One region of the Neisseria meningitidis genome, then DNA from elsewhere that is predicted to be linked to it. Evidence: predicted binding sites of a transcription regulator. Region 1 holds the regulator's gene; the other holds the start of a gene.

Region 1 (16,023 bases):
CATACCGAGCATACCGTCAATAACACTCTGTTTATTTTCAGAATAAATCATCTTTTCTACTTGTTCCTTATCAACCGTCATTTTTTAATTTTTCCTTTTAAATTAACCAATCCTGCTTTCTTTAAAGCATTTTTGCCGGGCGGCAGGATTGTTATCAAACATTTGCACCCGGTCCGGCAAAACGATTTCCTTATCGGTTTATCGGCAACGATGCGGGCGGTTCGGGTTTTGCCGCTTCCGGAATGCAGCCCGCCCCCGCTTTCAAATCTTCCGCTCTAATCCGTTTGCCGTCTGAAGGCCGGATAATGCTTCAGACGGCATCGGATTGCCGGTTTTAACCCTGCCCTCCGCCGTTGTTCAAATAGTGTTCCCAGTGAGAATATAACCGGGCAATATTTTCTTCATAGGTGTGGGCAGAAGGAATATAACCGTCTTTGGGCGGCATATACCTGACAAATGATTCTATTTCTTCCGGATAATCAAAATCTGCATAAATTTTTTCAACTTCCCCCAAAGGATCCTCAAATTCTTCTTTTCTATGGAATACATCGCTTAAGAGGACGTACAGCCAATTTTTAGGGGAATAATCCCTCATTTCCGAAGCCAAATCTTCCAGAACAGGCTTTAATTCAAGAATATTGGATTTGTTGATTAAAGATAGTTTGAACACACGTTCATCATGATCTGAAAGCGTCATTTTTCGGGCATAAGCTGCCACATCAGCCCAACCCAAGTATTTATTCCCATACCCCCACAGAATATCCTTCCAAGAAAGACGGACTTTTTGCGCGGTTAAATCAAGGTTCATTTTTTACTCCGATTGCCTGCCCCGTCATTCCGCCCCTTCCGATTGACGCCTGTTACGAAAAGTCTTCCAAATGACGGCTGATTGCCTCTTCAACAGTCGGATGCCAATCCATAAATGAAGCCTGCAATTCCTCTAAAACCAACTCATTGAATAAATCATCCAAATTCCGCCAATCCGTTTTTTCATCCGGATAGATGAAATTTGCCATAACGACAGTATGTTTGTTTTGGGAATAATCCGATAAGGCGCAAATCATCAGATACCGCCCCGAATGCTCCAGATAAAAAATTCGTTTTTCCAAAGGAAACCGGTTATTCCGTTGCCCGTTTTCCATTTTTCATCCTTTTTAACGTATCGGCTTCCGCGTCCTTCAAATTGAGTTACCTGCCTTCCGCCAAGCAAACGCCCGCGCCCCTTTCATCATTTGAATATCCGTTTGACCATATTTACCAGATAACTATCTTCTTTATATAAAGCAATCAGCAAAGGCACGATACCCGGCTCATAAAATAATTCTGTCGTATCAGATGTTTCTTTTAACGCGGAAATTATCTCCAACAGTTCATACCCGTATCGGGGATAAGCAAACAAATAGGGGACTGCTTCCCGCAAACATGAAAATGCTTCGTAACTTTGCATTTCCCATATATGTTCATCTTTAAAATCACTCAAATACCATTCATCCAATTCACTTTCCGGATCGGATATCAATCGGATAAATTCATTTAGTTCGTCCTTAAACATATCAAATCCTTAAATATAAAATCTTTTGATTATCCGCCGTATCCTTATTTTCCACATCATGAATTTCAACGCCGTTCATATTTTGCGTTTTCCCAAGCCGTCCGCCACAGTATAAAATTATTTTTTGTATCAATTGCTTATATATTTAACAACTTACCGCCGGACTTGCTTTGGCTGCGTATCAAGATTGTCCGGTTCGCGGCGGGCGTTTGCTTTGTTTCAAACAGGGCGGCGCGTAAGGGATTTTCAAGGGGCGGCAGGCGGAAAAAGGAAATGAAAATGCCGTCTGAACGGCAAAACGTGCGTTTAGACGGCATTTTGGGCGGGACACGTCATCGCGCCAAAGCCTTCAAACATTCTTTGACCAATGCCGGACCTTTGTATATCAATCCGCTGTACACTTGGACGGCGGTCGCGCCCAAGCGGATTTTATCTGCCGCGTCCCCGCCTTCCATAATGCCGCCTACGCCGATAATCGGCAGCTTGCCGTCGATGTGGTCTGCCAACAGCTTCAACACCCGATTACTTTTTTCATGAACGGGCAGCCCGCTCAAACCGCCCTGCTCGCCTGCGAGCGGATGGCTGCCGAGACTTGATTTGTCGATGGTGGTATTGGTAGCGATGATGCCGTCCATTTCGACGGATTTGACAACGTGGGCGATGTCTTCGATTTGTGCTTCATCCAAATCGGGGGCGATTTTGACGGCGAGCGGAACGTATTTCCCGTATACAGAGGCAAGCTGTGCCTGTTTGTTTTTCAAAGCCTCAAGCAATGCGCTCAACTCGTCGCCACCTTGCAGCGCGCGGAGGTTTTTGGTGTTGGGCGAGGAAATATTGACGGTAATGTAGCTTGCGTGTGCGTAGGCTTTTTCAAGGCAGATTAAATAATCATCGGCAGCGTTTTCGATGGGTGTAACCGCGTTTTTACCGATGTTGATGCCCAATACGCCACTGAATTTACTTTTTTCGATGTTGCGTATCATGGTGTCGATACCGTGGTTGTTGAAACCCATGCGGTTGATGATGCCTTGGTGTTCGGGAACGCGAAAGAGGCGCGGCTGCGGGTTGCCGGGCTGCGGTTTGGGCGTTACCGTGCCGATTTCGATGAAACCAAAGCCGAGCGCGCCCAATGCGTCGATGTATTCGCCGTTTTTGTCGAGTCCGGCGGCAAGTCCGACAGGGTTGGGCAAATCCATACCCATCAATTTTACAGGTTTGGTACGGTTGTCGGTTACAGGAATCAAACCCAATTTATAAACCGTGTAGAGCGCGTCGAGCGTGAAGTGGTGGGCTTTTTCGGCATCGAGTGCAAACAGGATGCGACGGGCAAGTGGATACATGACAGGGCTTTCTGCTTCAGATGGAAATGCCGCCATTTTAACCGAAATCCCGCCAAACATACGGCACACAGGTCAAACTTGAACGACAAAACCCGCCGCACCCAAAAATGTACAAATCGGCAAATATTGATATAATAGTCATTAGATAGAAAACTCTATTAAAAGTCGGTACAATACCACCGATTTATTTCCCTTAAACAACCTGCCGCAAGGCATAAAGGAACGACTGATATGTCAAACATCGAACAACAAGTTAAAAAAATTGTTGCTGAACAACTGGGCGTAAACGAAGCCGACGTGAAAAACGAATCTTCTTTCCAAGACGACTTGGGCGCGGATTCTTTGGACACCGTGGAGCTGGTTATGGCTTTGGAAGAAGCATTCGGCTGCGAAATCCCCGACGAAGATGCCGAAAAAATCACCACCGTCCAACTGGCTATCGACTACATCAATGCCCACAACGGCTAACCGGTCGTCGCCCGACACAACAGCCTCTGCTGCACCGCGCAATAGAGGCTTTTCCCTTATATGGCAAACTGCTTAAACTCCGTTTAAATACCTGCCGCAAATTCCAAACGGCATCTGCACGACAGCCGCATATGCCCCCATTCCGACAACCAACAGCGAGGTTATCATGAGTCAGAGAAGAGTAGTCATTACAGGCTTAGGTCAGGTTTCCCCTGTCGGCAACACTGTCGCAGAGGCTTGGGACACCCTGCTCGCCGGCAAAAGCGGCATCGGCGCGATTACCCGCTTTGACGCATCCGACATCAACAGCCGTGTCGCCGGCGAAGTGCGCGGTTTCGACATCGGACAATACATCAGCGCGAAAGAAGCGCGCCGGATGGACGTATTCATCCACTACGGCATTGCCGCCGCATTGCAGGCAATCGCCGATTCGGGTTTGGACGATGTGGAAAACCTCGACAAAGACCGCATCGGCGTGAACATCGGTTCCGGCATCGGCGGACTGCCCAGCATCGAGGTCACCGGCAAAGCCGTAATCGAAGGCGGCGCGCGCAAAATCAACCCTTTCTTTATCCCCGGTTCGCTGATCAACCTGATTTCCGGACACGTTACCATCCTCAAAGGCTACCGCGGCCCGAGCTACGGGATGGTTTCCGCCTGTACCACCGGCGCGCACGCCATCGGCAATTCCGCCCGACTGATCAAATACGGCGACGCGGACATAATGGTTGCCGGCGGCGCGGAAGGCGCAATCAGCACTTTGGGCGTGGGCGGTTTTGCCGCGATGAAAGCCCTCTCCACCCGCAACGACGACCCCGCCACCGCTTCCCGTCCGTGGGACAAAGGCCGCGACGGCTTCGTTATCGGCGAAGGCGCGGGCATATTGGTGTTGGAAGAATTGGAACACGCCAAAAAACGCGGCGCGAAAATCTACGCCGAAATCGTCGGCTTCGGCATGAGTTCCGATGCTTACCATATCACCGCGCCGAACGAAGAAGGCCCCGCCCTTGCCGTTACCCGCGCGCTGAAAGATGCCGGCATCAATCCCGAAGACGTGGATTACGTCAACGCGCACGGCACGTCCACCCCCTTGGGCGATGCCAACGAAACCAAAGCCCTCAAACGCGCGTTCGGCGAACACGCCTACAAAACCGTCGTCAGCTCGACCAAATCCATGACCGGCCACCTGCTCGGCGCGGCGGGCGGCGTGGAGGCCGTGTACAGCATTTTGGCGATACACGACGGCAAAATCCCGCCGACCATCAACATTTTTGAACAAGACGTTGAAGCCGGCTGCGATTTGGACTACTGCGCCAACGAAGCGCGCGACGCGGAAATCGACGTTGCCATTTCCAACTCCTTCGGCTTCGGCGGCACCAACGGCACGCTGGTCTTCAAACGCTTCAAAGGCTGATTCCGCAAAGCCGCCGCCGACATCGAAATGCCGTCTGAAACCGTTTCAGACGGCATTTTTATAGTGATTAACAAAAATCAGGACAAGGCGACGAAGCCGCAGACAGTACGGATAGTACGGAATCGATTCACTTGGTGCTTCAGCACCTTAGAGAATCGTTCTCTTTGAGCTAAGGCGGGGCAACGCCGTACCGGTTTAAAGTTAATCCACTATATATCGTGGGACGGTTCGGACACGCCCGACTAAGCGTCCCGACGCTTGTCCCACAGAGCGAACAAGTTGCCCAATACCGTCCCCGAAACCGAATGCCACACGCAGGCGACCGCCGCCGCAACCGCCGATTCGGCGTTGCCCGGAAAAAATTTCGCGCTCAATCCCGTTGCCAAACCGGCATTCTGCACGCCGACTTCGATTGCCAAGGTGCGTTTTTTTGCCGTATCCATACCAAACAGCGCGGCGGCGTAATAGCCTGACACATAGCCGGCGATATTGTGTACCGCAATCGCCAACACCATTACCAACGCCGATTCGGCAAAACGGTGCCCGTGAACCGAAGCCACGCCGCCGACAATGCAGGCAAACGCCAATACCGCCACGCCCGGCATAACGGCACGGACATTTTCAAACCAATGTTTTCCGTGCAGCAGGATATTTGCCGCCGAACCCAGCACCACCGGCAAAAGCGTGACCAGCAGCATAAACCGGAACATCCCCCAACCGTCCATATCCACCGTCTGACCGACCAGGCAGGTCATCCACAAAGGCGTAACGGCCGGAGCCAGCACCGTAGACACCGTCGTCATACCGACTGAAAACGCCACATCGCCTTTGGCAAGGAAACTCATAATGTTGGACGACACGCCGCCCGGACACGTCCCCACCAACACCAGCCCCAAAGTCAGCCCCAGCGAAAGGTCGAACAGCTTGGCAATACCGATGGCGAGCAACGGCATCACGGTATATTGCACCGCCGCACCGATAAACACATCCAAAGGACGCTGCGCCAAAATCCGGTAGTCCTCCCTGCCCAAAGTCATCCCCATACCCAGCATAATGATGCCCAGCACCAAGACCTGAACATCGCCCTTAACCCACGCAAACGAAGTCGGTCCGATAAACGCAACCGCCGACGCAAGCAAAATGACCAAAGCCGTAAACCGCGTCAGGTTGCGGCTCAAACCAATCAGAAAACCCATCACACACCCCTCCCGAAACGGCGCACCTTGCGCCGGACATTATTACCGCCCGTGCAAAACCGGTCGACGGCCACTCATCGTCCCCGCCCCCATTTTACTAACCGGAATTAACAGATACAGCACAAATATTAACCCGAACCGCAAACGCCCATCAAGCCCTTTCTGACGGCATCGGCAGGCATACCGTTGGCTATATCCAAAGAATCAGGAATTATTTAGCCCGAATCATCCGGTTTGTTATAGTGGATTAACAAAAATCAGGACAAGGCGACGAAGCCGCAGACAGTACAAATAGTACGGAACCGATTCACTTGGTGCTTCAGCACCTTAGAGAATCGTTCTCTTTGAGCTAAGGCGAGGCAACGCCGTACTGGTTTTTGTTAATCCACTATAAAATCCGCAAACTTAACCGACTCAAAATACACATTATGACGCACACCGCATCGAAAACACCCAAATTTTGGCTGACCATTACCGCCGCCGCATTCATCCTGCTGATTACCATCGGCATGAGGATGACGCTCGGACTGTTCGTCCAACCCGTCGTCAACACCACCGAATTGAGCATTGCCCAATTCAGCCTCATCATCGCCGTTTTCCAACTGATGTGGGGTGTATCGCAACCATTGTCCGGCGCGCTTGCCGACCGTTTCGGCGCGTTCAGGGTATTAAGCGGCGGCGCCGTCCTGCTCGTCTGCGCCTGCCTGATTGCCCCCAACATCCCGACTTATTGGGGGCTGATGATTGCCGTCGGGCTGCTGCTCGCATTCGGCACCGGTTCCGGCGGTTTCTCCATCATTATGGGGCAGGTCGCCGCCCAAGTCCCCGCACACAAACGCGGCTTGGCATCCGGACTGGTCAACGCCGGCGGTTCGGCAGGACAATTCCTGTTCGCACCGCTGGTTCAAGGACTCGTCGTCCTGCCCGAAGTCGGCTGGACGGGCACATTTTACGTTTGGGGCGCAATCGCCCTGCTGACTCTGCCCGTCTCATGGTGGCTTGCCGGCGGCAACAACGCCGCCCACACCCAACACGCCCAAGCCACACACGGACAAAGCCTCGGAGAAGCAGTCAAAACCGCCTTCAAAACCCCAAGCTACATCCTGCTGCACCTAAGCTTTTTTGCCTGCGGCTTCCACATCGCCTTTCTCGTAACCCACCTACCCACGGAAGTCGCCCTGTGCGGACTGCCCGCCACCGTCGCCTCGACATCCATCGCCATCATCGGACTGGCAAACATCGCCGGCTGCATTTTTTCCGGCTGGTGCACAAGCCGCGTTCGGGGCAAATACGTCCTGTTCGGACTGTACGCCTCGCGCGCCGCGATGATACTCATCTACATTTTTTCGCCCAAGACCGACCTCAACTTCTACATTTTCGCCGCCGCACTCGGATTTACCTGGCTCGCCACCGTCACGCCGACCGCCTCCATTACCGGCAAACTCTTCGGCACACGCTACCTCGCCACCCTGTTCGGACTGACGATGCTCAGCCACCAAATCGGCGGATTCCTCGGCTCGTACATCGGCGGCATCGTGATTACACAATTCGGCGACTACGGCTGGATGTGGTACGCCGACGCACTGCTGGCGGGAACCGCCGCCCTCCTCAACCTCCCCATCCGCGAACCCCGAACCGCCGCATGAAAGAATGCCGTCTGAAAACCCTCAGACGGCATTTTCCAAACACCCCGCCCGTTTCCGGACTGCACGACACGCAAATCAGCCTTATCAAACCGCAAACAACCGCCGCGATTAAACCGCCATTCAAATAAGTCCGTTTTCCCTTTGGGTGTAAAATCATCACAAAACGCGATACTGTATATCGCCGGGCGTTATGCAGCGGATTTCAGGATAAAATGCCGTCTGAAGCCGCCCCTGCCCGGGCGGGCGAAGCGTCGGATGCGGTGCGCTTGGCAAAGGTTTGCCCGCCGCGCCCCGTATCCGGCATTTCATCAATGCAGACCGCATTTCCAATCCTATAATTCAAGGTGTCCGCCTTATGAAAATCGTTTTTATCACAACAGTCGCATCCAGCATTTACGGTTTCCGCGCCCCCGTCATTAAAAAATTAATCGGCAAAAACCATCAGGTGTATGCCTTTGTATCGGAGTTTTCCGACAACGAATTGGACATTATCAGGGAAATGGGGGTAACACCCGTTACCTACCGTTCAAACCGCAGCGGGCTGAACCCGTTTTCCGATATAAAATCCACCTTCCTCATCTTTAAAGAACTCAAAAAAATATCGCCGGATTTGGTTTTCCCTTATTTCGCAAAACCCGTGATTTTCGGCACTTTTGCTGCAAAATTGGCAGGCGTGCCCAGAATCGTCGGGATGCTGGAAGGTTTGGGATTCGCATTTACCCCGCAGCCGGAAGGCATACCGTTAAAAACAAAAATCATAAAGGGGATTTTAATCACCTTGTACCGCATTGCCCTGCCGATGTTGGAAAGCCTGATTGTATTAAACCCCGACGACAAAGACGAACTGACGGACAAATACGGCATCAAAATAAAAAACATCCATATTTTGGGCGGAATCGGTCTGGATTTGCGGCAATATCCTTATTCCGAGGCGGATATTCCCGATGAAAAAGAACCCGTAAAATTCCTCTTTATCGGCAGATTTCTGAAAGAAAAGGGGATTGATGATTTTATTCGGGCGGCGGAACAGGTTAAGGACAAATACCCCGATACGGTTTTTACCGCTTTGGGCGCAATCGACAAATCACGCGGGGGGGGGGGCGATTTGGAACGGCTTGCCGCCCGCGATATTATCCGTTTCCCCGGTTTTGTGAACAATGTTTCCGAAGTGATAAAAGAACATCATATATTCGTATTGCCGTCTTATTATAGGGAAGGCGTTCCCCGAAGCACTCAGGAGGCAATGGCCGTCGGCAGGGCAGTGATTACGACGGATGTCCCCGGATGCAGGGAAACGGTCGCCGACAAGGTCAACGGCTTCCTGATCGAACCTTGGAATCCCCGCATCTTGGCCGAAAAAATGATTTATTTTATCGAAAACAGGGAAGCCATCCGCCTGATGGGGAATGCAAGTTATGCGATTGCCAAAGATAAATTCGATGCCGAAAAAGTCGATTTGAAATTACTCGATATTTTGAAGGCGTAAACAAGGCTGCCCGCTTTTGAGTTTCGGTCATTTCTGATAAACCCCCGTCATTCCCGCCACACCCCCGTCATTCCCTCGAAAGCGGGAATTCAGGTTCGTTTAGTTTCGGTCATTTCCGATAAATTCTTGCAACTTTGCGTTTCTAGATTCCCACTTTCGTGGGAATGACGGCGGAGGGTTGCTGTTTTCCTGACAAATTCCCGCCATCTAAAATCTCGTTATCCATACAAGAACCGAAAATCTTGCCATTCTCACAAAAACAGAAATTCAAAAACAGAAATCCCAAACCCTCGTCATTCCCGCGAAAGCGGGAATCCAGGTTCGTTGAGTTTCGGTCATTTCCGATAAATTCTTGCAACTTTGAGTTTCTAGATTCCCACTTTCGTGGGAATGACGGCGGAGGGTTGCTGTTTTCCTGACAAATTCCCGCCATCTAAAATCTCGTTATCCATACAAGAACCGAAAATCTTGCCATTCTCACAAAAACAGAAATTCAAAAACAGAAATCCCAAACCCTCGGCATTCCCGCCAAACCCTCGTCATTCTCGCGAAAGCGGGAATCCAGGTTCGTTGAGTTTCGGTCATTTCCGATAAATTCTTGCAACTTTGCGTTTCTAGATTCCCACTTTCGTGGGAATGACGGTAAAGATTGAGACCTTTGCAATAACATAGGTTACTAAAATTTTATGCTCAATCTCATTTTCAAAATGCAAAACTTTTCTGATTTTTCCTACTTTTTGCTCAATATTAGGAAGGTTTTAGGCAATTGAAAATTTTTTGGCGCATTTTTATGCGTCAAATTTCGTTAACAGACTATTTTTGCAAAGGTCTCAGATTGCTGTTTTCCCGACAAATTCCCGCCATCTAAAATCTCGTTATCCATACAAGAACCGAAAATCTTGCCATTCTCACAAAAACAGAAATTCAAAAACAGAAATCCCAAACCCTCGGCATTCCCGCCAAACCCCCGTCATTCCCGCGAAAGCGGGAATCCAGGTTCGTTGAGTTTCGGTCATTTCCGATAAATTCTTGCAGCTTTGCGTTTCTAGATTCCCTCTTTCGCGGGAATGACGGGATGCAGGTTTCCGCGCGGACGGATTCGGCATTCCCGCTTTCGCAGAAATGCCGGCTTTTGGTTTGTTGTCTTTATAAGATTATTCGGCAATTATTCTGCGGTTTTGCGTTTGTGTGCTGCCGGAATCTCAAAGGATTCTCTGTATTTGGCAATGGTGCGGCGAGAAACCTCCATGCCGCGGAAAGCCAGCAGGTTGGCGAGCGCCTCGTCAGAATACGGCGTGGGTGTGGACGAGGCAAAACCGACGGCGGGAAAGGGATTGAGCGAAGCAATGAGGTCGAGTGCGGCTTCGAGTGTGCCGCTGTCGGTTTGGGGCAGGCGTTTTTTTATTCGCGCGAGGGTTTGGCTGCGGTTGCCGTCAATGCTGTCGAGGGCGTTTCGGACGATATGCAGGGCGGAGGGTTTGGCAGCACATTCGCCCGATCTTTCTATCTGCAGTATCAGCGATTCGTTCAAATCGGCGGCGGCCACGCCTGCCGGGTCGAATTTTTTCAATGCGGTCAGGGCTTGTTTCAGCATTGCTTCATCCAACATCCACTCCAAGGGCGTATGGTCGAGGATGTCTTCGATGCTGTCGGTCAGATAACCTTGCTCGTCAAGGAAATCGATGAGGATGTGGACACAGGCGGATTCTTGGTCGGAAAGCGGGTGTTCGCATACTTGCGCGTGCAGGTATTGCTTGAAATCCTGCTCGCCGGCGATGTTGGACAGCATATCTTCGCCTTCGTCTCCGCCGATTTGACGGGCAGGCGCAGTGTAATGGCTGAACTCGGCATCGGAAAATTCATCCGTGTCTTTGCGTTCGAGCAGGGGGTTGTCCGACAGCCAGTTTTCGACCTCGCGTTCAAGTTCGATACCCGACATCTGCAATACGCGCAAAGATTGTTGCAGCCGCTGGTTGAGCTGCTGGGTCTGTTTGAGCTTTATTCCGAGTAAGGTCATGATAATGTGGGGGAAATTGTTATTTTCAGCCTGTCGGCGCAAAAAATGCCGCAAAGCGTCATTGCATTATAAATGGTTTTAATGGGCGGGTTCGGATTCCGTTCGATAACAAAAAACAAACGAAAATCAAGAACCGATTGCTTATAATAATATTAAATCGATTTCATAGTTTTAATAGCGAAAATCTTGGCGTATAGTCGCATCCATAGTTTTTACAAAAGGGAAATAAAATGTCGATTCAAGAAATTTATTGCAATCAAGAAACCGGCTACGAATACGCTTTCCGCCAAATCGTACTGTAAGCCGTTTACCCCCATTTGACCAACCTGAGAAAAGGAACAAGAGCGATGACTACCTCCAAATGCCCTGTAACCCATCTGACCATGAACAACGGCGCGCCTGTTGCCGACAATCAAAACAGCCTGACCGCCGGTCCTCGCGGCCCTCTGCTGGCGCAGGATTTGTGGCTGAATGAAAAACTCGCCGACTTCGTGCGCGAAGTCATCCCCGAACGCCGTATGCACGCCAAAGGTTCGGGCGCGTTCGGTACGTTTACCGTAACGCACGACATCACCAAATACACCCGCGCCAAAATCTTCAGCGAAGTCGGCAAAAAAACCGAGATGTTCGCCCGTTTCACCACCGTGGCAGGCGAACGCGGCGCAGCCGATGCAGAACGCGACATCCGCGGTTTTGCGTTGAAGTTCTATACCGAAGAAGGCAACTGGGATGTGGTCGGCAACAACACGCCCGTGTTCTTCCTGCGCGACCCGCGTAAGTTCCCCGACCTGAACAAAGCCGTCAAACGCGACCCGCGCACCAATATGCGCTCTGCCACAAACAACTGGGACTTCTGGACGCTGCTGCCCGAAGCACTGCACCAAGTTACCATCGTGATGAGCGACCGCGGCATCCCCGCCGGCTACCGCCATATGCACGGCTTCGGTTCGCATACCTACAGCTTCTGGAACGAAGCAGGCGAGCGTTTTTGGGTGAAATTCCATTTCCGCACCCAACAAGGCATTAAAAACCTGACCAACGAAGAAGCCGCCAAAATCATCGCCGACGACCGTGAAAGCCATCAGCGCGACCTGTACGAAGCCATCGAGCGCGGCGAGTTTCCGAAATGGACGATGTACATCCAAGTCATGCCTGAAGCCGATGCGGAAAAAGTGCCGTATCATCCGTTTGACTTGACCAAAGTTTGGCCGAAAAAAGACTATCCGCTGATTGAAGTGGGCGAATTCGAGTTGAACCGCAATCCCGAAAACTTCTTCGCCGATGTGGAACAATCCGCCTTCGCACCGAGCAACCTCGTTCCCGGTGTCGGCGCCAGCCCAGATAAAATGTTGCAGGCGCGTTTGTTCAATTACGCCGACGCGCAACGCTACCGCTTGGGCGTGAACTTCCGCCAAATCCCTGTCAACCGTCCGCGTTGCCCTGTTCACAGCAACCAGCGCGACGGACAAGGACGCGCCGACGGCAACTACGGCAGCCTGCCGCACTACGAACCCAACAGCTTCGGCCAATGGCAGCAGCAGCCCGACTTCGCCGAACCGCCTTTGAAAATCAACGGCGACGCGGCGCACTGGGACTACCGCCAAGACGATGACGACTATTTCAGCCAACCGCGCGCCCTGTTCAACCTGATGAACGACGCGCAGAAACAGGCATTGTTCGGCAACACCGCCGCCGCAATGGGCGACGCGCCCGACTTCATCAAATACCGCCATATCCGCAACTGCTACCGTTGCGATCCGGCATACGGCGAAGGCGTGGCAAAAGCCCTCGGACTGACTGTCGAAGACGCACAAGCCGCCCGCGCGACCGACCCCGCACTGGGTCAGGCCGGTTTGCTGTAAGGGGGCATTATGTGGATGGAAATTGAAGAAATCCTGTCCCGCGCCGTCCGCTACCGGAAATAACCGGGCATAAAAATGCCGTCTGAAACGTCATTTGACCGCTTCAGACGGCATTTCCACACCCCACCCCGCATTTTTATATGGTCGCGCATCGCAGTGGGACGTAGGGTGTTCGTAGGGTGGGCTTCAGCCCACCAATCACACCAATCACACCAATCACACCAATCCGCCACCTCGACAAATCCGCCACCTCGACAAATCCGACAAATCCGACAATCTTACCGGTGCCGGCAAACCTATGCCGTCTGAAGTTGGCGGAGGCGGTGGGCTGAAGCCCACCCTACAGCCCGCCATTCCCGCCCCACAGCCAACTTTTCCGCGTCATTCCCGCGAAAGCGGGAATCTAGAACGTAAAATCTAAAGAAACCGTTTTTTCCGATAAGTTTCCGTACCGACAACTCTAGATTCCCGCCTGCGCGGGAATGACGAAATTTTTGTTTTTGATTTTTTGTTTTTGGGGAATGACGGGATTTGAGATTGCGGGCATTTATCGGGTAAAACGGAAATTAAGCGTTGCGAAAATTTATCCGAAATCACAGTAACTTTTCCGCGTCATTCCCGCGAAAGCGGGAATCCAGGTTCGTTGAGTTTCAGCCATTTCTAATAAATTCTTGCAACTTTGAGTTTCTGGATTCCCGCCTGCGCGGGAATGACGAAATTTCAGTTTTTGATTTTTTGTTTTTGCGGGAATGACGGGATTTGAGATTGCGGGCATTTATCGGGAAAACAGCAACCTCTCCTCCGTCATTCCCACGAAAGTGGGAATCCAGGTTCGTTGAGTTTCAGTCATTTCTGATAAATTCTTGCAGCTTTGAGTTTCTAGATTCCCACTTTCGTGGGAATGACGGGATACGGGTTTTCGTGCGGACAGATCCGTCATTCCCGCGCAGGCGGGAATCCGGACCCGTCCGCACGGAAACTTATATTTCGTCATTCCGCCAATCCCACCCCACCCCCAAAAAAACCAAAAAAAACCCAATCTGACAAAATCTGACAAAAAACGTCAGCCCGAAACTGACAAAAATTGTCACAACTGACAAAAAAACGTCAGCCCACCGCATTATTCCGCCGCAAGCCGCGCCGCGTTGATATAAAAAAATACCCATACCAAACGGACAAATAAAAAATATTCTGTAAAATACCGAGCCGAACCCGTTTTTGGCACGCCGCTTGCTGGTAAGAAGGCGAACCGAAGCAAAAAAGACCACGGTCAAATACATTACGGGTTTACGTTTGCGGCGGATGCCGCAAATTTCCAATCAAACTTAAACATTTTCAAACAGGAATCATCCAAATGAAAGCAATCCAAAAAGGTTTCACTCTGATCGAGCTGATGATCGTCATCGCCATCGTCGGTATCTTGGCAGCCGTCGCCCTGCCCGCATACCAAGACTACACCGCGCGCGCCCAAATGTCCGAAGCCCTGACTTTGGCCGAAGGTCAAAAAACCGCAGTGGTCGAGTATTATTCCGACAAAGGCACATTCCCGAAAAACAATGCTTCCGCAGGTATTGCCAGTGCTTCTGAGATTACAGGTAAGTATGTGGCTAAGGTAGAAGTTTCGGGTGCTACCATTACTTCTACAATGAAAACTCAGGGTGTAAACAAAGACATCAGCGGCGCAACCTTGGTACTGGAAGGCAAACAAAACTCAGGCTCGTTCGAGTGGACTTGTAAAGCAGGTTCTGTAAAAGCAAAATTCTTGCCATCTATCTGCCGCCAATAAGGACAATGGTCGGGTTTGACCCCGCCGTGAAAACAAATGCCGCCCGAACCGCTCGGGCGGCATTTTCTATTCCCCTTTGCCGCTGTAGGGTGGGCTTTAGCCCACCATTCCACCATTCCACCATTCCACCAACTCCACCAATCCCACCCTGCCGTCGCTCCCACCAATTCCGCCATTTCCCGCCGAAAACCGAAACCCACCGAATCCCGCCGGTTCGCCAAAACCCTTGATGCGGTGGAAACGGTTGGATTCGGTTGGATTCGGTTGGATTGGTGGAGTTGGTGGGCTGAAGCCCACCCTACGAAACACCCTACAGCCTACACATCAGCCCTACGCCCTCCCTACCCATTTCCCTGCAAATCCCCTAAAAATCCTCCCGCACGCCCTGAAAACAAGGAATAATACAGGTTTCCGCCCATCGGGCTAAAAAGGGGATAAATATGTCAAATTACCGGAGGGACTTCACGCGCGGGGCGCACTATTTTTTCACATTGGCTTTGCAAGACAGGACGAAGGATTACCTGATACGGCATATCGACAGGCTGCGCCTCGCCTATCGTGAAACGAAAACACGTTATCCGTTTGAAACGGCGGCAATTTGTATTTTGCCGGATCACCTGCATTTCATTATGCGGCTGCCGGAAGGCGACCACGATTACCCGATACGGATTGCATATTTGAAAACCCGGTTTTCCCAACTCATCCCCAAAGAGTGCCGCGCCCCCAACGGGAGTAAAACAAAAAAACGCGAAGCCGGCATTTGGCAGCGCAGGTTTTGGGAACACCTGATCCGGGACGAACAAGATTTAAACAACCACCGGGATTATATTTATTTCAACCCCGTGAAACACGGGTATGCGGCGAGTGTGAAGGAATGGCGTTATTCTTCCTTCTTCAAAGACGTTGAAAAAGGCATTTACCCTTTGGATTGGGGAGGGTAAAGCTCCCGCCGCCGCCAAAATCCGCAGGACGGACGCGGGGCAGATGAGTCGGGCGGGACGTAGGGTGAGGCGTAGGTGCGTAGGGTGGATGTGTAGGGTGGGCTTCAGCCCACCAATCCAACCACCTCCGCCAATCCAACCATTCCCACCAACCCAAACCAACCATTCCGCCAATCCCCGCCAAAAACCGAAACCGCCGAATCCCGACGGTTTGCCAAAAACCCTTGATGCGGTGGAATTGGCGGGATTGGATGAGTTGGTTTGGCAGAATTGGTGGGCTGAAGCCCACCCTACAACCCGCCCTAAGTCCCACCT
Region 2 (16,023 bases), 830 kb from region 1:
TCAGGGTCATAGACTGCAGGTTGCCGAGTCCGCCCGAGCGCATCAGCAAAACGGCAACGGCAGACATCAGCACGCCCCACATAACCGCCTGCCACCGTGGCGCGCTCAAGCCTTTGTCCCGAGAGGTAATATTGTTCAGGACATAAATCCCGGAATCGGCAGAAGTTACAAAAAACAGAGAAATGACCAGCAGGCTGACGATGCTCGTCAATTCGGGCAGGGGGAGGTAATTAAAGAATTTAAAAAGCAGCGTTTCCGGAGAGGAGGTCATCTTTTCGAGCACTCCCCCCGCAACCCCGTCATTCAGCCAAATCGCCGTATTGCCGAAGACGGTAAACCACAAAACGCCGAACAGGCCGGGGATGAGCAAAACCCCGAAGACAAACTCGCGGATGGTGCGCCCCTTTGAAATGCGCGCGATAAACAAACCCACAAACGGCGCCCAAGAACACCACCACGCCCAATAAAGCACCGTCCAAGATTCAAACCACGGCTTGTGTTCCCGTTCGTACGCATAAGTTTTAAAACTGAGGCGCACCAGATTTCCGAGGTAGTTCCCTATGTTGTCGCCGAATGCCGACAACAGGTAAACAGTGGGACCCGCCGCCAAAACAAAAAACAGCAGCAAAAACGCAAGACCCAGGTTCAACTCGCTCAACACCTTCACACCCTTCCCCACGCCGGATATTGCCGAAACGACGGCGAGGGACATGACGGCGGCGATAATCAAAACCTGCACGCTGAAGCTGTTTTCGGCAATCCAGCCTATTTCCTGCAATCCGGCGCCCAGTTGCGAAGCCCCGAACCCCAATGTGGTGATGATGCCGAAAAAAGTAGCAAGCAACGCCATAATATCAATGGCATCGCCGAACCTTCCGGAAATTTTTTCTTTCAACAGGGGGTAAAAACAAGAACGCAGGGCAAGCGGCAGCTTGTAGCGGAAACCGAAATAAGCCAAAGCCAATGCAATCGTACCGTACACCGACCAAGCGTGAACGCCCCAATGGAACACCGTGTGCAGCAATGCCTGCTGCTGCCTGTGTTCCGGCGTGCCGGCCGTAATGTCCGAAAAATAATGCATCAACGGCTCTGCCACGCCGAAAAACATCAGACCCACGCCCATCCCGGCCGCAAACAGCATCGCCAGCCACGACAGGAAGCCGAATTCCGGCACATCTTCATCCCGTCCGAGCCTGATGTTTCCCAAACTGCTGACCGAGAGTATCAGCAGGAAACCCAGAAAAATGGAAAACGTTAAAACATAAAACCAGCTGAACTCGGTAAAAATGACTTCTTTTGCCCGATCGAGCCACATCTGCACCTGATCCGGCACGGTTAAAACCAATACCACCAAAACACACACAAAAAACAAAGTCGTCAAAATAACCATCGGATTAAATGACGTTCGGCGTTCTATAAATTCAGACAGGGACAAACCTTCTCACTCCTTTGTTAAAAACAGACAAACCCGGTCATCGGGCAAAGCGGTCAAAACCTGCCGGTAAAATACCGGCTTCCGGATGACGAAATGCACAAACCGGCCGAAATTGTTATAATCGAAAAAATTAAAAATCAATACGGATTATTCTATCAGATTGATTTATCGATATTTATTATATCATTAATATAGTTTGATTTCAAACCGGCGGAAAATGCGCCGCCCACCGCAGGCGCGCCCTCCCCGCTATCGGGGCGTTTAACGCCGGATTGCCGATGCGGTACAATGGCTGATATGAAGAAAATTACCCCTCAAAACCTGCGCCCCCTGCTTTCGGAAAGCTTGGGACATACCGATTTTGTCAACGTCCTCAACGCACTGATTAAATTTTTGCGCCGTGGCGGCAAAAAATGTGCGGGGGAACGTTTCGACCTGATTATCGACACATTCAAACAAGACAGGGAATTACTGTCCCGCTTCAGCCGGTGTTTTTACATCTGGCTCGCGCAAATACACATTTATCCGGCACTCATCAAACTCGGCATCTTCTCGCGCTACAGCTTTGCCCGGGAAATGGGCATACGCATCTACGAACGCTTCAGCCCGTCATATAAAGATTTTGCCAACTTGGGCGAAGTCTTCCTTTATCTTTTCCATTCCGAAAACGACGACAAATGGCTGCAAACGCTCAATATCCGCCAATGGCTGGTTTTATACGAACTCATCCGGAGCCACGCCGAGCCGTCCAAATTGCAGACGGCGGGCATCCGCCTTGCCGATGCGCGTTTGCGCGCCATCGAAATGCTGTCTGTCTGGACGGCATCCGAAGCCATCGAACCCGACCTCATCCGCATCGCCCCGCGCCTGCTGGAAGCCGATTCTTCCTTCGTCGCCCTCCAACGCGAAACCGCCAAACTGGTCGAACACTACCGCAACGGCACCACGCCTTACGACACCGCCCACCTCGAAGTGATGTTCGACCAATGTTTCAGCCAGATTGACTATTTGCGCCGCAAAGGGACGGGCGCCGGCTCCGGTTCGTCGGTCAAAGTCGCCCACCTGCTCGAACGGCTCCGGCAGACCGTAGACCGTCTAAAGCTGCTCACCGACATCCAAACCGGTGCCGGCAACAGCAACCGCCTGACCATCGCGCTGATGAACTCCCTCATCTACGCGGCGGTCGAACAATACAGCACCCGCCACCTGCGCCGCAGCAGCATCCGTATGCTCGCCCGCAGCATTACCGAAAACAAAAGCCACCACGGCGAACACTACATCACCCGCAACCGCAAAGAATATTTCAAAATGTTCTACTCGGCGGCAGGCGGCGGCATCATCATCGCCCTGATGGCGCTGCTCAAAATCCGCATCGGCACACTCGGCCTCAGCCCCTTCCTGACTTCCTTGTCGGCTGGGTTCAACTACGGCATCGGCTTTATGATCATCCATATGCTGCACTGCACCGTCGCCACCAAACAGCCCGCGATGACTGCCGCCAGCTTTGCCGAACAGGTCGACCTCAACGAAGGCGGCAAAGCGGTGGACAACAAACTCGCCAAGCTCCTCATCGACGTATGCCGCTCCCAAAGTGTCGCCGTCTTCGGCAACGTTTCCATCGCCATCCTTTTGGCGTGCGCCATATCGTTCGGCTATGCCCATCTGCACCAACAGCCCATACTCGATGTCCACACCGCCGCCTACCAGTTCAAATCCATAGACATCATCGCTTACCCGACGCTGTGGTATGCCGCCATTGCAGGTCTGTGGCTGTTCTGCTCCGGCATCATCGCAGGCTTCTTCGACAACCGCGCCGACTACCTCAACCTGCGCCAACGCCTGCCCTTCAACCCCTTGCTGCGTAAAATAATGCGCCCCGGACCCCGCCGCGTCCTCGCCGCCTACATCCACAAACACTACGGCTCACTGGCAGGCAACTTCATCTTCGGGATGCTCTTGGGTATGACCGGCTATTTCGGACACCTCCTCGGGCTGCCGCTGGACATCCGCCACGTCGCCTTTTCCTCCGCCAACCTCGGCTATGCCGCCGTCAGCGGCAACGTCGGTTTGGGCACGTTCGTACTCGGCATTTTCAGCGTCCTCGCCATCGGCCTGGTCAACCTCTGCGTCAGCTTCAGCCTCGCCCTCTTCGTCGCCCTGCGCTCGCGCGGCACGAAAATCGGCAGCATCCGCAATCTGATTAAGAGTTTTTGGAATCAGATTAAAAGCAATCCCTGCATACTTTTCCTCCCGCCCGCCAAAGAACAGGGACATCCTCCTTCGGACAAGCCTTGACCGGCAATGCCGTCTGAAGCGGGATTCGCCCCGAATACCGCCCTGATGCGGGAAATCCCCATAAAAGGATGCAAAAATGCCGTCCGAACCGAAACGTGGTTCAGACGGCATTTTAAAAGGGGGGCGGATTCGCATTTGAAGTGCAACTTTCCCTAACAGAAAAAGGCCAGTATGCGGTAGCATACGGCCTTTCCTGCAAGAAAGATTGCCATGAGCTACACGCAACTGACCCAAGGCGAACGATACCACATCCAATACCTGTTTCGCCACTGCACCGTCACCGAAATCGCCAAACAGCTGAACCGCCACAAAAGCACCATCAGCCGCGAAATCAGACGGCACCGCACCCAAGGGCAGCAATACAGCGCCGAAAAAGCCCAGCGGCAAAGCCGGACTATCAAACAGCGTAAGCGACAACCCTATAAGCTCGATTCGCAGCTGATTCAGCACATCGACACCCTTATCCGCCGCAAACTCAGTCCCGAACAAGTATGCGCCTACCTGCGCAAACACCACCAGATCACGCTCCACCACAGCACCATTTACCGCTACCTTCGCCAAGACAAAAGCAACGGCAGCACGTTGTGGCAACATCTCAGAATATGCAGCAAACCCTACCGCAAACGCTACGGCAGCACATGGACCAGAGGCAAAGTACCCAACCGTGTCGGCATAGAAAACCGACCCGCTATCGTCGACCAAAAATCCCGTATCGGCGATTGGGAAGCCGACACCATTGTCGGCAAAGGACAGAAAAGCGCATTATTGACCTTGGTCGAACGCGTTACCCGCTACACCATCATCTGCAAATTGGATAGCCTCAAAGCCGAAGACACTGCCCGGGCAGCTGTTAGGGCATTAAAGGCACATAAAGACAGGGTGCACACCATCACCATGGATAACGGCAAAGAGTTCTACCAACACACCAAAATAACCAAAGCATTGAAAGCGGAGACTTATTTTTGTCGCCCTTACCATTCTTGGGAGAAAGGGCTGAATGAGAACACCAACGGACTCATCCGGCAATACTTCCCCAAACAAACCGATTTCCGTAACATCAGTGATCGGGAGATACGCAGGGTTCAAGATGAGTTGAACCACCGACCAAGAAAAACACTTGGCTACGAAACGCCAAGTGTTTTATTCTTGAATCTGTTCCAACCACTAATACACTAGTGTTGCACTTGAAATCCGAATCCAAGGGGCTGTACTAGATTAGCAGATATGTTACCCTCGAAATATGAAGATAACGCACTGCAAATTAAAGAAAAAAGTACAGAAAGAACTGCTCCATTTTTTTGTACTGGAAGTTACCGCCCGTTCTGCCGCCGATATTTTGGGTATCCATCCCAATTCGGCAGCACTGTTCTACCGTAAAATCCGCACGGTTATCAACCATCATTTGGCCTTGGCTGCCGATGAGGTTTTTGAGGGCTCTGTCGAGCCGGACGAAAGCGATTTCGGCGGACGGCATAAAGGTAGACGTGGTCGCGGTGCAGCAGGAAAAGTGGTTGTTTTCGGCATTCTGAAACGCAACGGACGGGTCTATACCGTTGTGGTGGATAATGCCAAGTCTGAAACGTTACTCCCTGTCATCAAAAAGAAAATCATGCCGGACAGTATTGTTTATACCGATAGTCTGAGCAGCTGCGACAAGTTGGACGTGAGCGGTTTTATCCATTACCGCATCAACCATTCCAAGGAGTTTGCAGACCGTCAGAACCACATTAACGGCATTGAGAACTTTTGGAATCAGGCAAAACGCGTCTTGCGAAAATATAGTGGATTAACAAAAATCAGGACAAGGCGACGAAGCCGCAGACAGTACAGATAGTACGGAACCGATTTACTTGGTGCTTCAGCACCTTAGAGAATCGTTCTCTTTGAGCTAAGGCGAGGCAACGCTGTACTGGTTTAAATTTAATCCACTATACAACGGAATCGATTGCAAATCTTTCCCACTGTTCTTGAAAGAATGCGAATTTCGATTTAACTTCGGCACACCGTCTCAACAGCTTAAAATCCTGCGGGATTGGTGTGGGATTTAGGGCTAATCTAGTACAGCCCCTTTTAAAAAACATTACAATCCCGGGCCGCCAAGCGAATTGGCAATGTCCCTGACCGCCGTTACATACATCCGACTGTGATTGTACTGCCATACCGTATAAAAATTGTTCAAGCCCAAATAATATTCAAACACGCCGGGTGCGGTTTCCAGTTTGAACAAAACCGCCTTTTCATCATCGGCAAGCTCTTCGCCGGGGATGATGCCGTACGCCTTCAAATCCGCCACCGTCCGCGTCAGGGCGGTTTTTTCGCCAATGATTGCCTGAACATCCGCACCCGGCGCCAATGTTGCAGACACCAGTATTTTCCCGCCCGTGCGCCAACCGTGCTGCTTCATATAATTGGCAATCGATGCCGCGACATCGCCAACATTGCCCCATATGTCCCGATGTCCGTCCCCGTCATAATCCACCGCCCATTTCCGGTAGCTCGAAGGCATAAATTGCGGCATCCCCATTGCGCCCGCATAGCTGCCTTTAAAGGCGAAAACATCGCCGCCTTCTTCTTTTGCCAGCTTTAAAAGCTCGACCAATTCTTTTTGGAAAAACCCGGCGCGGCGGGGGTAATCAAAGCCTAAGGTCGCCAATGCGTCCGCCACACGGAAACTGCCCGTATTTTTGCCGTAATTCGTTTCAATCCCGATAACCGCCACGATAAGTTCGGCAGGCACGCCGTATTTTTGCGCCACATCATCGATAAGCGCGCGGTTTTCCGCATAAAACCGGCGCGCGCCGCGAAATTTCGCCTTGCCCGAATTTCCCGTGCGGAACACATACCACGGACGCGATGTGGAGGGGCGGTGCATAATCTTGACGATGTCCGCCTTGTAAGCCGCTTTGTCAAAAAAATCCTGCCATTCCGCCCGGGAAAAATCCCCTTTCCCGACTTCATCGTCCACAAAACGGCGGACATTTGCATTGGCGGCAAACCCGCTGTCGGATACCGGTACGGCTGCCGCGTCAAATACGGCTGCCGCGTCAAACGCGGGGCGGCTTTCTTTTTTCATTTCATCCGCGCGGGGGGCTTGGGCTTCATTTGCCCGGGGCGGGCGTGCCTCCATCGCCGTACAGGCAGACAAAGCCGCCAAACAAATTGCCAGCGGCAGTATTTTTCTGTTTTTCATAAATATGTTCCGAACAAATAGGGTAAGTGGGAAAGCGGCACAAGGGCGCGGCGCGAAATGCGGCATCCGCCGCAATCGGCGGCTTTGCGGAATGCCGCACGTTGCCTCTTGCACCGCCCGAAATCCGTATGCCGCCGCCGAAAATGCCGTCTGAAGGCACTTCCCCCTTCAGACGGCATTGCCTGCCGCCGTATTTGCCCGCTATCCGCAATATCGGCAGTCCAATATGTCTTTGCGGATGTCGTTCAGCAGGAAGGCTGCGGTGTCTTCGTGTTCCGCCTGTACGAAGACAAAGAGTCGGGCGATGATTTTGCCGATAAAGACTTTTTGCAGGGCGCAGGCATCGGTCAGGGTGTGTTCCTGCAGGAAGCTGCGGATGTCTTCGGGCAAAGTGTAGTCGCGGGCGACGGCGGCAAAGCGGGCATCGGTTTGCAGGCGGTCGAGCAGGGTTTGGTTTTTGTCCAACTTCATGCCTGCTTCTTTTTCTTCGGCGGTGGCGCGGACAAACTGGTCGTAAATTTCGGCATAAAGCATATCGTTCGGGCCTTCAAAAATCGTGAAGGGGCGGATGTCGATAGCGATATTGCCGGCGGTGTGTCCGCGTTCAAAACCCTTCGCGCCCAAGAGTTTTTGCAACATTTGCGCGGCGGCGTAAGTGTATTCCGTGGCGAGGGTTTTGACGATGTTCGCCTCCATCAGTTGATGGGCGACGGGTGCAACGGGCGAAACGGAATGGCAGACGTAGCGGTAAAGAATCTCGGAAACCTGATGGCGGCGCCGGATTTCGCGGCGTTCGTAATCGACGAATCTGATGTCGTTGCGGACGTATCGTTCCAGGTTTTCAAGGGTGTATTCCATAATGCCGTGCGTCATGCCGATCAGTTGCAGGCGGCTGCGGATAAAGATGTTTTGGAACGCGCGCAAACCGGCAGCGTCGCTCTGGGAGAGTTTCATCACGGCGGTTGCAGGCATTTCGGCATCGATGCGGTTGACGGCGTAACGGACGGCGCGCAAGCCTTCGGATGCGAGGGTTTCGCAGCGGATGTATGTTTTGGGGACGAGCAGCAGGTCGATGACTTTGGCGAGTTTGCCGTTTTTGCGCTCTTTGGCGGCAACGAGGAGGAAGTCGCTTTGCGAGTTGCCCTGCCAGTATTTCGCGGCGTTGACGTAAATGGTTTGTCCGTCGGTATATTCGTAGTAAGACTGCATTTCTCGGGCAATCGCCGCGCCGGAGGTTTCGGGTTCGGTAACGCCTAAACCGCCGCCCTCGCCTTTGAAAACCATGTCCAAACCCTGTGCGATTTGCGCTTCATCGCCGAACTCTTGCAGTGGCTGCAACACCAGCGCGCCTTCGATGCCGGTACGCAGCGTAACGGGCACGCCGTAATGCCCCGCAATCCGCAAGACTTCCTGAATTTCAAACTGGCTGCCCTTGCGCCCGCCGTATTTTTTGTCGAGGAAGGGCAACAGCAAACCCGCCTGCTTCAAGGCAAGCCATTTGTCTTCGGGCAGGTATCGCATCAGGTCGATACCGTCTGCAAAAATGCGGCGGAATGCGGATTCGATGTGCTTTAAAAAAGCAGCCGTGTCCATAGTTGACGGCTGCGCGCTCGGTTCGGTGTGTATCATCGGCTTCCTCTGTCGGTTCCCATTAATCGGCGGCCGGTCAAACCGCCTGCCACAGTTTAGAGTTGATTTTCTAAACTTTACCACAAAGTGCGCCGGGCAACAATCCGCCGACCTTTCAGACGGCATCGCGCCCCCTCCCGTGCTAAAATGACCGTTTGCATCACTGTCCGCCGATTGCCGCACTATGACCTACCCCATCCCCAAACCCCGTGAAAAATCCCGTTGGCTCAATCTTTCGCAAGGCTCGCTACCCTTAGCTTTGGCGCGTTATCTGCCGCATAAGCAGCTCAAGGTTGTCTTGACTCAAGATGCAGAACAGGCGTTGCGCCTTCAGACGGCATGGCGGTTTTTCCGTCCGCACGATACGGCGGTGTTTCTGCCGGACTGGGAAACGCTGCCTTACGAACGTTTTTCGCCGCATCAGGACTTGGTGTCGGAGTGGCTGTCGGCGTTGTGGCAGATTAAAAGCGGCGCGGCGGATGTGTTGTTCGTGCCGGTTGCCACGGCGATGCAGAAGCTGCCGCCTGTGCCGTTTCTGGCAGGGCGCACGTTTTGGCTGAAAACAGGGCAGACTTTGGATATAGGCCGTCTGAAAAGCGATTTGGTGGATGCAGGTTATAACCATGTTTCCCACGTTGTCGCGGCAGGCGAGTTCGCTGTGCGCGGCGGTATTGTCGATTTGTTCCCGATGGGCAGCGAAATGCCGTACCGCATCGATTTGTTCGACGATGAAATCGACAGCATTAAAACCTTTGACACCGAAACGCAACGCACCATTTCCCCCGTTTCCGAAATCCGCCTGCTGCCGGCACACGAGTTCCCCACCGACAGCGAGGCGCAAAAGATTTTCCGCAGCCGCTTCCGAGAAGAAGTCGACGGTAATCCGAACGATGCGGCTGTATACAAAGCCGTCAGCAACGGCCATTTCGGTGCAGGCGTAGAATATTATCTGCCACTGTTTTTTGAAAACGAGCTGGAAACGCTGTTTGACTATATCGGCGAAGATGCGCTCTTTGTCTCTTTGGGCGATGTTCATGCCGAGGCAAACCGCTTTTGGAGCGACGTCAAATCGCGTTACGCCATGGCGCAGGGCGACGAAACCTATCCGCCTTTGCTTCCACAGCATTTGTATCTCTCTGCCGATGTATTCGCAGGCCGTCTGAAAAACTACGGACAGGTACTGCCCGATGTTTCCGGCAAGGAACACACCCTGCCCGACCTTGCCGTCAACCGACAATCCGACGAGCCTTTGCAGGCATTGAAGGATTTTCAGACGGCCTTTGACGGGCGGATTTTGCTGTGCGCCGAAAGTTTGGGACGGCGCGAAACCATGCTCGGTTTCTTGCAGCAAAACGGTTTGAAAGCCAAACCTGTGTCCGACTGGCAGGGCTTCTTGTCGGCGCATGAGCCGCTGATGATTACAGTTGCGCCGTTGGCATACGGGTTCAAACTGGGCGGACTGCAATCGCCGAACCAACAGCAAACTACTTCCGCCTCCGAAGGAGAAGGCGATGCGGTTACCGACCAAACCGAATTTTCCGCAGCCGCAACAAACCCTCTCCCTAGCCCTCTCCCACAGGAGAGGGAACAAAGTGCAGCCGTCGTTTCAGACAGTCTGAAAGCAGCCGCCGTTTCAACCGAAAGCAGCCTGCCCCTCGGTACAAGTAATCTGCACGGGCAAATCCGACAGCAACCTGCCCCTTCCCCTGAGAGAGAAAGTCGAGGAGAAAGCAAAGCAGTTTCCGCTCAAACTGAATTTTCCGCAGCCGCAATAAGCCCTCTCCCTAGCCCTCTCCCACAGGAGAGGGAACAAAGTGCCGCCGCCGTTTCAGACGGCCTGAAAACCGAAAGCAGCCTGTATTCCATCGCAAATAATCTGCACGGACAAATCCGACAGCAACCTACCCCCTCCCCCGTGGGGGAAGATTGGGGAGAGAGCAAAACAGTTGCCGCTCAAACCGAATTTCCCGCATCCGCAACAAACCCTCTCCCTAGCCCTCTCCCACAGGAGAGGGAACAAAGTGCAGCCGCCGTTTCAGACGACCTGAAAACCAAAAGCAGCCTGTACCCCATCGAAAATAGTCTGCACGGGCAAATCCGACAGCAACCTGCCCCCTCCCCCGTGGGGGAGGGTTGGGGAGAGGGAAAAGCAGTTGCCGACCAAAGTGCCATCGCCGTCATTACCGAATCCGACCTCTACCAATACGTCGCCCGTTCGCGCGTCCACAACCGCCGCAAGAAACACGCCGCCGTTTCAGACGGTCTGTTGCGCGACCTTGCCGAAATCAATATCGGCGATCCCGTCGTGCACGAAGAACACGGCATCGGGCGGTATATGGGCTTGGTAACGATAGATTTGGGCGGCGAAACCAACGAAATGATGTTGCTCGAATACGCAGGAGAAGCGCAGCTTTATGTGCCTGTTTCGCAACTGCATTTAATCAGCCGCTACTCCGGTCAGGCGCATGAAAACATTGCCCTGCACAAGCTCGGCAGTGGCGCGTGGAACAAGGCGAAGCGCAAAGCCGCCGAAAAGGCGCGCGATACCGCCGCCGAGTTGCTTAACCTTTACGCCCGACGTGCCGCCCAATCGGGACACAAGTTTGAAATCAACGAGTTGGATTATCAGGCGTTTGCCGACGGCTTCGGCTACGAAGAAACCGAAGACCAGGCAGCCGCCATCGCCGCCGTGATTAAAGATTTGACGCAGGCGAAGCCGATGGACCGCCTCGTGTGCGGCGATGTCGGTTTCGGCAAAACCGAAGTCGCCCTGCGCGCCGCGTTTGTGGCGGTAATGGGTGGCAAACAAGTTGCCGTACTCGCACCGACCACGCTTCTGGTCGAGCAGCACGCGCAAAATTTTGCCGACCGCTTCGCCGATTTCCCCGTGAAAGTCGCCAGCCTTTCGCGTTTCAACAACAGCAAAGCCACCAAAGCCGCGCTGGAAGGCATGGCGGACGGCACGGTCGATATTGTTATCGGTACGCACAAACTGGTGCAGGACGACATAAAATTCAAAAACGTAGGTTTAGTGATTATCGACGAAGAACACCGCTTCGGCGTGCGTCAGAAAGAGCAGCTCAAACGCCTGCGCGCCAATGTCGACATCCTTACCATGACCGCTACGCCGATTCCGCGTACTTTAAGTATGGCGCTGGAAGGACTGCGCGACTTCTCGCTGATTACCACTGCGCCCAGCCGCCGCCTCGCCGTCAAAACCTTTGTCAAACCGTTCAGCGAAGGCAGCGTGCGCGAAGCCGTATTGCGCGAACTCAAACGCGGCGGGCAAGTATTTTTCCTGCACAATGAAGTGGATACCATCGAAAACATGCGTGAGCGGCTGGAAACCCTGCTGCCCGAAGCCCGCATCGGCGTGGCGCACGGACAACTGCGCGAGCGCGAGCTGGAACAAGTCATGCGCGACTTTTTGCAGCAACGATTTAACGTGTTGCTCTGTTCCACCATCATCGAAACCGGTATCGACATTCCCAACGCCAACACCATCATCATCAACCGTGCCGACAAATTCGGATTGGCGCAGCTGCACCAGCTTCGCGGGCGCGTCGGCCGCAGCCACCACCAAGCCTACGCCTACCTGCTCACGCCCGAATACATCACCAAAGACGCAGAAAAACGTCTCGACGCCATCGCGGCGGCAGACGAACTCGGCGCAGGTTTCACCCTCGCCATGCAGGATTTGGAAATCCGCGGCGCAGGCGAAATCCTCGGCGAAGGACAATCCGGCGAAATGATACAGGTCGGCTTCACGCTCTACACCGAAATGCTCAAACAAGCCGTGCGCGATCTCAAAAAAGGCCACCAGCCCGACCTTGACGCACCGTTGGGCATCACCACCGAAATCAAACTGCACAGCCCCGCCCTACTGCCCGAAAGCTACTGCCCCGACATCCACGAACGGCTCGTCCTCTACAAACGCCTCGCCGTCTGCGAAACCGTGCAACAAATCAACGCCATACACGAAGAACTCGTCGACCGCTTCGGACTGCCCGAACAACCCGTCAAAACCCTCATCGAAAGCCACCACTTACGGCTTATGGCAAAAGAATTGGGTATCAATGCCATTGATGCGGCCGGCGAAGCGGTAACGGTAACCTTTGGCAAAAACAACAATATTGATCCAACCGAAATCATCCTGCTGATTCAGAACGACAAAAAATACCGCCTTGCCGGCGCCGATAAGCTGCGGTTTACCGCAGAGATGGAAAATATCGAGGTCAGAATCAACACCGTAAAAAACGTTTTAAAAACCTTGCAAAACAGATGCCTGCCCAAATAAAGCCGACACCGCAATGCCGTCTGAAACACCGTTTTCCTTGTCCGAAAGCCGCCATTATGAATTTGAAGGAAACTCCACTATAATACGGCATTCAGATTTCCAGACGGCATCGCGCCCGTCAAACCGCACACAAACCAAAAGGAAATACATGTTCCGTACTATGCTTGGCGGAAAAATCCACCGCGCCACCGTAACCGAAGCCGATTTAAACTATGTCGGCAGCATTACCGTCGATCAAGACCTGTTGGACGCGGCAGGCATCTACCCCAACGAAAAAGTCGCCATCGTCAACAACAACAACGGCGAACGTTTTGAAACCTATACCATTGCAGGGAAACGCGGCAGCGGCGTGATTTGTCTGAACGGTGCTGCGGCAAGGCTGGTGCAGAAAGGCGATATCGTCATCATCATGTCTTACGTCCAACTCTCCGAACCCGAAATCGCCGCACACGAACCCAAAGTCGTCTTGGTAGACGGAAACAACAAAATCCGCGACATCATCTCCTATGAGCCGCCGCACACCGTGCTGTAACCCTGAAAACGGACATCGATTATGGATATTAAAATCAACGACATCACCCTCGGCAACAACTTGCCCTTCGTCCTATTCGGCGGCATCAACGTTTTGGAAAGCTTGGATTCCACCCTCCAAACCTGCGCGCATTACGTCGAAGTAACCCGCAAACTCGGTATTCCCTATATCTTTAAAGCCTCTTTCGACAAGGCAAACCGTTCCTCCATCCATTCTTATCGCGGCGTAGGCTTGGAAGAAGGCTTAAAGATTTTTGAAAAAGTCAAAGCAGAGTTCGGCATCCCCGTCATTACCGACGTACACGAACCCCATCAGTGCCAACCCGTCGCCGAAGTGTGCGATGTCATCCAGCTTCCCGCCTTTCTTGCGCGGCAGACCGATTTGGTGGCCGCAATGGCGGAAACGGGCAATGTCATCAACATCAAAAAACCCCAGTTCCTCAGCCCCTCTCAAATGAAAAACATTGTGGAAAAATTCCACGAAGCCGACAACGGGAAACTGATTTTATGCGAACGCGGCAGCAGCTTCGGCTACGACAACCTCGTTGTCGATATACTCGGTTTCGGCGTGATGAAACAAACCTGCGGCAACCTGCCGGTTATTTTCGACGTTACCCATTCCCTGCAAACCCGCGATGCCGGTTCTGCCGCATCCGGCGGTCGTCGCGCACAGGCTTTGGATTTGGCACTTGCAGGCATGGCAACCCGCCTTGCCGGCCTGTTCCTCGAATCGCACCCCGATCCGAAACTGGCAAAATGCGACGGCCCCAGCGCGCTGCCGCTGCACCTTTTAGAAGATTTTTTAATCCGCATCAAAGCATTGGATGATTTAATCAAATCACAACCGATTTTAACAATCGAGTAACACGGTTTCGCCTTATGATGCAGACTTTCCGAAAAATCAGCCTGTATGCCGCAACCTTGTGGCTCGGTATGCAGATTATGGCGGGTTATATCGCCGCGCCGGTGCTGTTCAAAATGCTGCCCAAAATGCAGGCGGGCGAAATTGCCGGCGTATTGTTCGACATCCTCTCTTGGAGCGGGCTTGCCGTTTGGGGCGCGGTACTGGCTGCCGCCTTTGCCGCCCTAACCCGGCGGCAAACCGCCCTGCTGCTTTTTTTATTGTCCGCCCTTGCCGCCAACCAATTTTTGGTTACCCCCGTTATCGAGGCACTGAAATACGGGCATGAAAATTGGCTGTTGTCGTTTGTAGGCGGATCCTTCGGAATGTGGCACGGTATTTCCAGTATTGTTTTTATGGCGGCCGCCCTACTTTCGATTTACTTAAGTTGGCGGCTTTCCGGCAAAGATGCCGTCTGAAGCCCTCCCATTTTTTTACCTCCCTTCACTTCACTTGGAGAACATTCATGAGCGCAATCGTTGATATTTTCGCCCGCGAAATTTTGGACTCACGCGGCAACCCCACAGTCGAGTGTGATGTATTGCTCGAATCCGGCGTAATGGGACGCGCAGCCGTACCGAGCGGCGCGTCCACCGGTCAAAAAGAGGCTTTGGAACTTCGCGACGGCGACAAATCCCGTTATTCGGGCAAGGGCGTATTGAAGGCGGTCGAACACGTCAACAACCAAATCGCCCAAGCCCTCATTGGTATCGATGCCAACGAGCAATCTTATATCGACCAAATCATGATCGAATTGGACGGTACTGAAAACAAAGGCAATTTGGGTGCGAATGCGACTTTGGCGGTTTCTATGGCGGTTGCACGCGCCGCTGCCGAAGACTCAGGCCTGCCGCTTTACCGCTACTTGGGCGGCGCAGGCCCGATGTCCCTGCCCGTACCGATGATGAACGTCATCAACGGCGGCGAACACGCCAACAACAGCCTGAACATCCAAGAGTTTATGATTATGCCCGTCGGCGCAAAATCTTTCCGCGAAGCGTTGCGCTGCGGTGCGGAAATTTTCCACGCCTTGAAAAAACTGTGCGACAGCAAAGGCTTCCCGACCACAGTCGGCGACGAAGGCGGTTTCGCCCCCAACCTGAACAGCCACAAAGAAGCCCTGCAACTGATGGTCGAGGCGACCGAAGCCGCCGGCTACAAAGCGGGCGAAGACGTATTATTCGCATTGGACTGCGCGTCCAGCGAGTTCTACAAAGACGGCAAATACCACTTGGAAGCCGAAGGCCGCTCCTACACCAACGCGGAATTTGCCGAATATCTGGAAGGCCTGGTCAACGAGTTCCCCATCATCTCCATCGAAGACGGGATGGATGAAAACGACTGGGAAGGCTGGAAACTGCTGACCGAAAAACTGGGCGGCAAAGTCCAACTCGTTGGCGACGACCTCTTCGTTACCAACCCGAAAATCCTTGCCGAAGGCATTGAAAAAGGCGTGGCAAACGCACTATTGGTCAAAGTCAACCAAATCGGTACTTTGAGTGAAACCCTGAAAGCCGTCGACTTAGCCAAACGCAACCGCTACGCCAGCGTAATGAGCCACCGCTCCGGCGAAACCGAAGACAGCACCATTGCCGACTTGGCAGTCGCCACCAACTGTATGCAGATCAAAACCGGTTCTTTGAGCCGTTCCGACCGCATGGCGAAATACAACCAACTGCTGCGTATCGAGGAAGAATTGGCGGAAGCCGCCGACTACCCCAGCAAAGCCGCATTCTACCAACTGG

The links. The regulator sigma-54, encoded in region 1, starts transcription at its own class of promoters, with help from an activator protein. The targets are predictions, from matches to a motif close to CTGGCACGCTTCATGCTT.
Region 2: IUJ45_RS00385 (acyl-CoA dehydrogenase family protein) is a predicted target of sigma-54. The motif match lies at 8,628-8,645, and genes of this name have one in related genera.

The regions. Positions count from the first base shown of each region.
Region 1 is NZ_CP064367.1:1,433,383-1,449,405, reverse strand. It holds gene IUJ45_RS07415 (hypothetical protein) at 1-81, opposite strand, end outside; gene IUJ45_RS07410 (DUF2247 family protein) at 335-808, opposite strand; gene IUJ45_RS07405 (hypothetical protein) at 861-1,142, opposite strand; gene IUJ45_RS07400 (hypothetical protein) at 1,229-1,552, opposite strand; gene IUJ45_RS07395 (hypothetical protein) at 1,690-1,869, opposite strand; gene IUJ45_RS07390 (quinone-dependent dihydroorotate dehydrogenase) at 1,885-2,892, opposite strand; gene acpP (acyl carrier protein) at 3,124-3,360, shown strand; gene fabF (beta-ketoacyl-ACP synthase II) at 3,527-4,774, shown strand; gene IUJ45_RS07375 (bile acid:sodium symporter family protein) at 5,017-5,970, opposite strand; gene IUJ45_RS07370 (MFS transporter) at 6,399-7,616, shown strand; gene IUJ45_RS10990 (hypothetical protein) at 7,613-7,744, shown strand; gene IUJ45_RS07365 (hypothetical protein) at 7,819-7,959, opposite strand; gene IUJ45_RS07360 (glycosyltransferase family 4 protein) at 7,972-9,102, shown strand; gene IUJ45_RS11285 (RNA polymerase factor sigma-54) at 10,268-10,351, opposite strand; partial or broken gene IUJ45_RS07355 (RNA polymerase factor sigma-54) at 10,391-11,119, opposite strand; gene katA (catalase KatA) at 11,467-12,981, shown strand; gene IUJ45_RS07345 (pilin) at 14,336-14,767, shown strand; gene IUJ45_RS07340 (REP-associated tyrosine transposase) at 15,208-15,708, shown strand.
Region 2 is NZ_CP064367.1:82,011-98,033, reverse strand. It holds gene IUJ45_RS00420 (BCCT family transporter) at 1-1,435, opposite strand, end outside; gene IUJ45_RS00415 (site-specific recombinase) at 1,724-3,730, shown strand; gene IUJ45_RS00410 (IS30-like element IS1655 family transposase) at 3,941-4,906, shown strand; partial or broken gene IUJ45_RS00405 (IS1595 family transposase) at 4,971-5,519, shown strand; partial or broken gene IUJ45_RS00400 (IS1595 family transposase) at 5,674-5,778, shown strand; gene mltB (lytic murein transglycosylase B) at 5,811-6,920, opposite strand; gene IUJ45_RS00390 (hypothetical protein) at 6,829-7,131, opposite strand; gene IUJ45_RS00385 (acyl-CoA dehydrogenase family protein) at 7,122-8,549, opposite strand; gene mfd (transcription-repair coupling factor) at 8,734-12,846, shown strand; gene panD (aspartate 1-decarboxylase) at 12,995-13,378, shown strand; gene kdsA (3-deoxy-8-phosphooctulonate synthase) at 13,400-14,242, shown strand; gene IUJ45_RS00365 (DUF4149 domain-containing protein) at 14,257-14,697, shown strand; gene eno (phosphopyruvate hydratase) at 14,745-16,023, shown strand, end outside.